DNA from 2 places in the Eisenbergiella sp. OF01-20 genome. Region 2 is predicted to be linked to the other one. Evidence: riboswitches for the same ligand, from Rfam matches in the RefSeq annotation. Region 2 holds a riboswitch; the other holds the start of a gene.
The links. A riboswitch is a leader RNA that binds a small molecule or an ion and turns the genes downstream of it on or off. The one in region 2 is predicted to bind thiamine pyrophosphate.

Region 1: linked by a shared signal. The riboswitch ahead of DXA36_RS25510 (energy-coupled thiamine transporter ThiT) and the one ahead of thiC (phosphomethylpyrimidine synthase ThiC) in region 2 are both predicted to bind thiamine pyrophosphate.

The regions. Positions count from the first base shown of each region.
Region 1 covers NZ_QUES01000032.1:51,366-56,051, forward strand. Annotated here, with positions in the region: gene DXA36_RS25500 (glycerate kinase type-2 family protein) at 1-358, opposite strand, end outside; gene DXA36_RS25505 (CdaR family transcriptional regulator) at 560-1,687, opposite strand; TPP riboswitch at 1,937-2,040, shown strand; gene DXA36_RS25510 (energy-coupled thiamine transporter ThiT) at 2,190-2,750, shown strand; gene DXA36_RS25515 (aldose 1-epimerase family protein) at 2,899-3,780, opposite strand; gene DXA36_RS25520 (energy-coupling factor transporter transmembrane component T family protein) at 3,873-4,686, opposite strand, start outside.
Region 2 covers NZ_QUES01000021.1:84,889-89,574, forward strand. Annotated here, with positions in the region: gene DXA36_RS21180 (L-rhamnose isomerase) at 1-1,064, shown strand, start outside; TPP riboswitch at 1,186-1,292, shown strand; gene thiC (phosphomethylpyrimidine synthase ThiC) at 1,404-2,711, shown strand; gene thiM (hydroxyethylthiazole kinase) at 2,838-3,704, shown strand; gene thiE (thiamine phosphate synthase) at 3,701-4,686, shown strand, end outside.

The DNA.
Region 1 (4,686 bases), on a different contig from region 2:
ATAATAAAAAAATAATATTATCTTTTTCTGTCAGCGTCTTAACCATGTCAATAATCTTCTGCGTTCCGGCAATTGAATTATTATCAGGTATAGGGTGACCCGCTTCAATAATTTCAAATTTATCAAGCGGTTTTTCTGCATGACCGTATTTTGTAAGAATAATACCTTTTCTAATGTGCTCGCCAAGAATTTCCTGACATGTATATGCCATTTTCCAGGCTGCTTTTCCGATTGACACTACATAAACATTTTCCAGGCTCTTTCTTTTATTCAATACGGTTCGGACTGCTTTATCCGGCATTACTTCTTCAATAGCCTTACGGATAATTATTTCAGCGTCCCTGTATTCTGCTCTCATTCTCTGTCCATACACCTCTGCTTTCTTTCATAAGCAAGGTATTGATTTGCTCACTGCTGTTTTGTATAAATTAATTATAGTCATGCTTCACGAAATCTTCTCGTCCTCCTTCTACAAAGAATTCCGCCTTTTTTTGTGTTGTCAATACAAATAAAAAAGGAATGAAACTATTTCTCATTCCTCATTTGAATTTTCAGTTTTCTATTTTCTCAAAAGATAATAATAAAAGCATTCCATAAATTCCCTGTCCGAATTTTTCGCAAGAGGATTCATGTTAAGAATTTCCCTGATTTTATCCAGCCTGTACACCAGCGTATTCTTATGTACATGCAGCCAGTCACTGGCATTATTCAGGTTATATTCCTTTTCAATTAAAGCACCTATCGTTTCAAGATAATTATCAATAAACTTTTGTCCCAGCTTCTGCTTGAGCATCAAAAACAGCGTATGGAATTCTGTCATTGATGCCATTGACTCCAGATATTTCACTATATAATCATAAAAATAAAAGCTTCCTGATTTTCTTATATTTTTCTGCATCCACAGGCAATACAGATAGGCCTGACGATAGTACATGATGTCATTTTGTAAAGGCCCTATATATATCCCTGACTTAATATCCGCATGCCTGATATACTGCAGAAAGGCAGCGAGATACTCTGCAATCATATATTTGTAATCCTGCATGATATATCCGATCGGGCAGTCAATGGATTTAAAAATCACCAAAAAACCTTCCCTGGTAATGTCAACAAAATCCTGTCTTGAAAAATATTTGTTGTCCTCCAGAAGCTGTCTTAGTTTTTCCCCGCTCACCGTACTGTCCTTACATTCTATCAAAATAGGCACACGCACCATATCTTCTTCCAGATTCAATGCAACAATATATTTTGTTAAATCCTCTCTGACAAAATCATCACTATACAAAATCAGGTGTATCAGCTGTTCCTTTAAATTATATTTTCTCAAGCTTTCAAATTTATAGGATTCATACTCCAGCATTAATTCTACAGACATCTTAACAATTTTTGCCACCGGCATTATTTCCCTTGGATCACCTGACAAACCAACTACGCCTTCTTTTCTTTTATTTACATGAACCACCATATTAACACCGCATTTTACGCCTTTATCCGAATCTTCTTTCGTTACAACCCTGCTGTCCTCATCTCCTTTCATCAGCTGAAATGCTACCTCATGGAAAGTACCGACCCTTTCCTTCATTCTGCTCGCTATGATAATCCCGTCCTCGTCCATAATATTAATATTATATTCCGTAAACTGTGATAGTTTATCTATTAAACGTTCCGCAAACAACCTGTCAATCATCTTTAATATACCTGCCAGTTCTATTTACTACTAATTAATAGTATATATGTATTTTCTTAATCTGGCTAGAAATAATTATTAACATTAGTATATAATATTTACCATATTTGCTAAAGCGCCAACATCTTCCATTATATTCTGACCTTATTCTATGTTTCGTTATAATTAACAGCTGCAGAAGTACACTTTTCTCAGTACATACTTGACTTTTTTGTGTTGCCAGTTTATAGTAAATAAGAATTTAATACAGATGCACGCTAGGGGAGCCGATTGCTGAGACTGAAACCGATGGTTTCTGACCCTTACCACTTGACCCGGGTAATACCGGCGTAAGGAAGCACCTTTGTAAAAGCAAATAAGATCAACTTATACCTTCTATTATTTGTCTTTACACAGGAACGTCATATGATTGTAATTGTCTGCGTAATAATTATAAAAGTTATTGCCGCCGTTGCAGTCATTGTTTCCCCTCTTTGCGTACGAATACCAAGGAGGTTTTTTTATGAGCAAAAGTTCTATCACCGTAAAGCAAGTCGTTTATTCCGGCGTTGCCATTGCCCTGGCAACCGTCATCGCCACCGTTATCAAGCTGCCCAGCCTGCCTAACGGCGGATCCATCACCCTTTTTTCCATGTTAATCGTCTGTCTGGCCGGTTACTGGTATGGTCCGAAAGTCGGCATCATAGCCGCTCTGGCCTATGGTGTGCTGCAGTTTATTACCGGGCCTTATGTGGTTCATCCCGCCCAGGTCCTTCTGGACTTTCCGCTGGCATTCGGCGCCCTCGGTCTTTCCGGATTCTTCAGCAAATCAAAGCACGGCCTTCTGAAGGGTTATCTCGTGGGCGTAGCCGGTCGGTTCCTGTTCCATGAAATTTCCGGATTTATTTTCTATACCACTTATGTGGGTGACTTTGGGGGAAATATGGCCGCCATCTGGGCATCTACCCTTTATAACCTCAGCTATATTCTTCCGGAAGCGATTCTTACCGTTATCCTTATTGCCCTTCCCCCGGTGGAGAAGGTGATGGGAAGGCTGAAGGTTATGGCTACGGGCAGTAACTAAATCCATGAAAAAAGGTATGACGGGCAAATACCATTCTCTCTCCGCCCCTTCCATAGAAAGCGTGCCTTAAGGCACACTGAAAAACGGCCCTGTCTAAAATTCAGACAGGGCCGCCATATTGCAGAAACTATATACCGTTTTGGGAAGCTTACTGAATCTCAATGCTCCAGCTGTTCCGGTACACACCGCCGGCCTTCAGGCTTACCAGGCCCGGCTGGTCGGAAAGCTCCTCTACAACTCCCTGTCTTGAAGGAAGGGACGACCAGGGTTCTATACAAACATAAGGTGCTTCAGTTAATGTGGCATGCCAGAAACCGATATAGTCCATATCCGGGTAACTCACTGTCACACGGCGCGTACCCCTGTCTGATTTTAATGACACCATTTTCGGCACCTGTGTCAGAACAATGGCGTCATTATCGAAGAGGCTGTGCCGTAACGGTATCTTTTTCCCGTCTTCCAGAGGGAAAGGTTCTGTACTGCCATCCACGAAACACTCCGGGGAAAATCCGATTCTGACAGGTTCGTCATACTCTTTTCTGCCGGCAAATTCCAGATAATAATCTTCAAATCCAAGAGACTCCTCCATGGGAACCAGAAAACCGGGATGCCCGCCGATTCCGAAATACATAGTCTTTTCATCATGATTCTCCACCTGATAAGTAATATGAAGGACATCCCCGTCCAGTTCATATATTACCCGGTAGGTAAACGCATAGGGGTAATGTTTCCGTGTCTCTTCCCCGGCGTCCAGCCGGAAAACGATGCGATCCTCCGTCTGTTCTTCCGCAATAAGTTCCGTCACATGTACAAAGCCGTGGAGCGGCATGGGATAACTTTTACCGTCCAGCGTATATCTTCCTTCCGTCATACGGGCAATATAGGGAAAGAGGTTAGGCGCTTTTTCATCCCAGTATTGCGGATCGGCCTGCCACAGGTACTCCCTGCCGTCCCGTATAATGGACTGCATTTCGCCCCCTCTGCTGCTTATCTGTACCTGCAGTTTTTCGTTTGTAATTGATAAATTCATAGCTGCTCTCCTTATCCCTTTCCTTCCATGCTGTCAGGGCTTATATTTTTCGTGTAATATGCAAAACACGGATGGCTTTTGTATCCCATCCGTTACCGGAAAGGATTATAAAACCGGTTGCCGTCGTAGAACGTAATCACCAGCGCCCCCACGACAAAACAGATGACAAAAGCCAGTGTCAGATAATCATTGCGTTCCAGGGACTTCCCCATGTACCACGTCCTTTTTTTCTTCTTCCCGAAGCCTCTCAGCTCCATGGCATTACTCACCACATCGATGCGATCCATACTGGAAAAAATGAGAGGGAAAATAATGTTAGCCATATTTTTAAGGCGTTTAAACAGGGATGCCTTGTTGGACATTTCAATTCCCCTTGCTTCCTGGGCATGTTTTATTTTGGTAAAATCGGATTGTACATCCGGCACATAACGCAGGGCAATAGCGATGGCATATCCCACGTTATAGCTGATTCCGAGACGGTTCATACTCGCTGCAAATTCGCTGGGGTTGGTGGTCACCATGAACATCAGCACCACCGGTACCACGGTGAAATACTTCAGCATGATATTGAACTCGTAAAACAACTGCTCGGTAGTAACGCTGTAACGTCCCGCTATGTGGAACAGCACCGTCTTGGTTCCGTAGATTTCCGTTCCCTGGTAAGGGGAAAAAAGGAAAACGGTCAGCAGGTTCAGGAACAGGAAAAAAAGGATAAACTTGAATACCGTCCCCACCTGCTTCCATTCGGTTTTGGACACCTTGAAGATCAACAGGCTGACGGCCAGCATGACAGCAAGAATCCTGGTATCATAGGTGAGCATGCCCGCGATGGACCAGAGAATAAAAAACAGCATCTTCGTCACGCCGCTCAGACGGTGGATCCAGGTATTCTTGGGCGTATAAGTC
Region 2 (4,686 bases):
AGGCCGGAACACCGGAAGAACTGATGGCGGATATCGATAAGGTATTCAGCCTGGTACCCGGCAGGCATAAGCTGAACCTGCATGCCAGCTATGCTGTGTTTGAAGAGGGCGAATTTGCGGACAGAGATAAGCTGGAGCCCAAACATTTTCAGAAATGGGTGGATTTCGCTAAGGAAAGAGGAATCGGCCTGGATTTTAACCCCACCTTTTTCTCGCACAGTAAGGTAGTGGACGGACTTACCCTGTCCAGCCCTATTGATGAGGTGCGTAATTTCTGGATTGAACACGGAAAAGCGTGTGTCCGCATTTCCCAGTATTTTGCGGAAGAACTGGGCGTTCCCTGTGCAATGAATATATGGATCCCGGACGGCTACAAGGATATTCCTGCCGACAGAATAGGCCCCAGAGCCAGATTTAAGGATTCCCTGGATCAGATACTTTCTATCCCTTATGACAAAGCAAAGGTTCTCGTATGCCTGGAATCCAAGGTGTTCGGCATCGGCCTGGAATCCTATACCGTAGGTTCCAGTGAATTCACCATAAACTATGCGGCTAAGAACGGTATCATCAGCCTGATGGATAACGGGCATTATCATCCGACGGAGCTGGTATCCGATAAAATATCTTCCATGCTTCTGTTTAATGAGAAGATTGCCCTCCATGTGACACGGCCGGTCCGCTGGGACAGTGACCATGTAGTGCTGTTTGATGATGAAACCAAAGAAATTGCCAAAGAAATCGTTAGAAATGACGCCATTGACCGCGTTCTTCTCGCCCTGGATTTCTTTGATGCCAGCATTAACCGTGTGTCCGCGTGGACAGTAGGCATGAGAAATATGCAGAAGGCCCTGTTATACGCCCTTGTTTCTCCCAACAAGCAATTCAAGGAGCTGCAGGATACCAACCAGTTTACCGAACTGATGGCAATGCAGGAGGAAATGAAGACCTATCCTTTCGGTGATGTCTGGGATTATTTCTGCGAAAAGAACAATGTGCCTGTAAAGGGTGACTGGTTCAAGGAAGTGAAGAAGTATGAAGAGGAAGTGCTTTCCAAGAGAGCATGAGCGGTGACCGTTCAGACAAGTACGAACGGTAATCACAGGCCCGTCAGACGCACATTTGACAAAAAACGGCAGTCATGATATGATAACCGACAGAACAATACCGGTACCGGTATTGCAAAATACATATGTTCAGGGGAGCTTGTGAGCAGGCTGAGAGGAAGTAATCCAACTTCGACCCTTAAACCTGATTTGGGTAATGCCAACGTAGGAAGAAGTGAGAGATCAGTTTATCAGCGGAGTATACCTATAGGGGTATGCTCCGTTTTTTTGGACTTTCCTCCGGATACAGACATTTCTCCTCCGAATCAGGCCCTCCTGAACAGGAAAGAGGGAAGCAGGATGGATTATGCTACACAGATGGAGGCGGCACGTAAGGGAATCCTTACAGAAGAGATGAGAATTGTTGCCGGAAAAGAAAAGCTTTCAGAAGAACTTCTTATGCGGCTTATGGCAGAGGGAAAAATCATCATTCCCTGTAATAAGCTTCATAAGTCCCTGGTGCCTAACGGGCTTGGCTCGATGCTGAAAACGAAAGTCAATGTGAATCTGGGGACCTCCAGGGATATGACGGATTTGGAGATGGAATATGAAAAAGTGCGCAGCGCCGTGAATATGGGTGCGGAGGCCATTATGGATCTGAGCTCCTTCGGTGATACCCGGAAATTCAGAAGGTATCTTACGCAGAATTGCCCGGCGATGATCGGAACGGTGCCTATCTATGATGCGGTGGTTTCTTATCACAAACCGCTGATGAAGATAACCTCACGGGAATGGATGGATATCGTGCGCATGCATGCGGAGGACGGTGTGGATTTTATGACGATCCACTGCGGCATTAACCGGGAAACCGCCCATAAATTCAAGAAAAACAAAAGGCTGACCAATATCGTTTCCAGAGGAGGCTCCATTCTTTTCGCCTGGATGGAAATGACAGGGGAAGAAAATCCTTTTTATGCCTATTTTGATGAAATCCTGGATATCTGCCGGGAATATGATGTTACGCTGAGCCTGGGAGACGCCTGCCGGCCCGGCTGTCTGGCGGATGCTTCAGATGCGTCCCAGATTGAGGAACTGATTACTCTGGGAGAACTGACAAAAAGGGCCTGGGAAAAGGCGGTGCAGGTTATGGTGGAAGGGCCGGGACATATGCCGCTGAACCAGATTGCCGCCAATATGGAAATCCAGAAAACACTTTGCCACGGCGCCCCCTTTTATGTGCTGGGGCCGATAGTGACCGATGTGGCTCCGGGTTATGACCATATTACCGCCGCTATCGGCGGCGCGGCCGCAGCCGCAGCCGGGGCTGCTTTTCTGTGCTATGTGACCCCGGCGGAGCATCTGCGCCTCCCGGATTTGGCGGACGTGAAGGAAGGGATTATTGCTGCCAGGATTGCCGCCCATGCGGCAGATATTGCCAAAGGGGTACCGGAAGCGATGTCCTGGGATAATTCCATGAGTGAAGCACGCAAGAGGCTGGATTGGAACGAAATGTTCCGCCTCGCCATGGATCCGGAAAAAGCCGTAAACTACCGGGAAGCCTCCAGGCCGGAAAAAGAGGATACCTGCAGCATGTGCGGAAACTTCTGCGCGGTGAAAAACATGAACCGGATTCTGGACGGAGAGATTGTGTCCATTTTTGAAGAATAAGAGTAACAGGGATAAAACCGTTACGAGCAAGATGAGAAAAGAGGGATAAATATGCAGACAGAGACAAAGCATTCCATGGAACAGAAGCATTCCATGGAACAAAAAAATTCCATGGAACAAAACACTATGGCGGCTTTTCCGGAACGGGTAAAAAACCAGGCACCCCTTATCCATAATATCACGAACTATGTTACTGTAAACGATTGTGCCAACATTTTGCTGGCCTGCGGGGGTTCTCCTATTATGGCCGATGATTTGCAGGAAGCGGAGGAAATCACCTCCCTTTGCGCCGGGCTGAATATCAATATAGGGACGTTGAATCAGCGTACGATACCCGCCATGTTGGCTGCGGGAAAAAAAGCAAATGCCTGCGGGCATCCGGTGCTTCTGGATCCGGTTGGAGCGGGCGCCAGCCGGCTGCGTACGGAAACGGCGGAGAAGCTGTTGAAGGAGGTGCGTTTTACGGCGATACGGGGAAATATTTCCGAGATCAAAGCGCTTGCCCTGGGGATGGGGACGACCAGAGGGGTGGACGCGGACGGTATGGATGCGGTTACGGATGACACTCTGGATGCGGCAGCGGCGTTTACCGGTGCATTTGCCCGGAAAACCGGGGCTGTGGTGGCGGTGACCGGGGCTGTGGATATGGTAACGGACGGGAGTGACATGTATGTCATAAGAAACGGCCATCCTATGATGCGTAAAGTGACAGGAACGGGCTGTATGCTCTCCGCCATGATAACCGCTTATCTTGCTGCAAATCCCGGCTGCCCCCTGGATGCCGTTGCCGCCGCGGTATGTGCGATGGGAATCTGCGGAGAACGGGCCTTCAGCAGGCTGACTCCGGAAGAGGGGAATGCCGCATACAGAAATTATATCATTGATGCCGTATATCATATGGATGGGAAAACATTGGAAAAAGGGGCAGAATTCCGGAAATATAGGCTGGAGGCAGACGGTACTATGGCGCTTTCAAAAGGAGAACAGCCATGAAATGTGAGAAAAGAACCCTGCTTCTGTATGCGGTAACCGACCGGTCATGGGTTGGGGATAAAACGCTTCGCTGGCAGGTGGAAGAGGCTTTGAAGGGCGGGGTTACCTGTGTCCAGCTCCGGGAAAAGGATATGCCGGAGGAGGATTTCCTGAAGGAAGCAGAGGAAATAAAAGTGCTTTGCCGCAGCTATGGTGTCCCTTTTCTGATCAATGATAATGTGACTTTGGCTGTCCGCTGCAAAGCGGACGGCATCCATGTGGGACAGCGGGATATGCAGGCCGGAGAGGTACGCAGAAGGATTGGGGATGCTATGCTGCTGGGAGTATCGGCCCAGACAGTGGAACAGGCGGTGGAAGCGGAAAAAAACGGAGCCGACTATCTGGGAGTCGGCGCGGTGTTTGCCACCTCCACCAAAGCGGATGCGCAGGAGGTTACACTGGATACACTCCGGGAAATCTGCCGTGCGGTTTCCATTCCGGTCTGCGCTATCGGCGGGATCCATAAGGGGAACATGCATGAACTAAGAAACACAGGGATTGACGGAGTGGCTCTGGTTTCCGCTGTTTTCGCCAGCCCTTCTATACAGAAGGATTGCAGAGAACTGCTGGGACTGGCAAAGACCCTGAAACAAAGAGGCGCTGTTTTTGATGCGGACGGAACCCTGCTGGATTCCATGTCCGTCTGGGATACATTGGGTGCGGATTATCTGCGCACAAAGGGGCTTTCTCCCCGGAAGGATCTGGAGGAGCAGTTAAAAAACAGGAGCCTTCACCAGGCGGCTTCTTATTTTCAATCGGCTTATGGAATAACGGATTCGCAGGAAACGATCATAGAGGATATCAATGGCATGATCGCCTCTTTTTATTGCAGTAAGGTACAGCTGAAGAAAGGCGTGAAGGATATGCTGGAAATGCTGCGGAAGGAAGATATAAAGATGTGTGTGGCTACCGCAACGGATAAGAACCTTATAGAGGAAGCGCT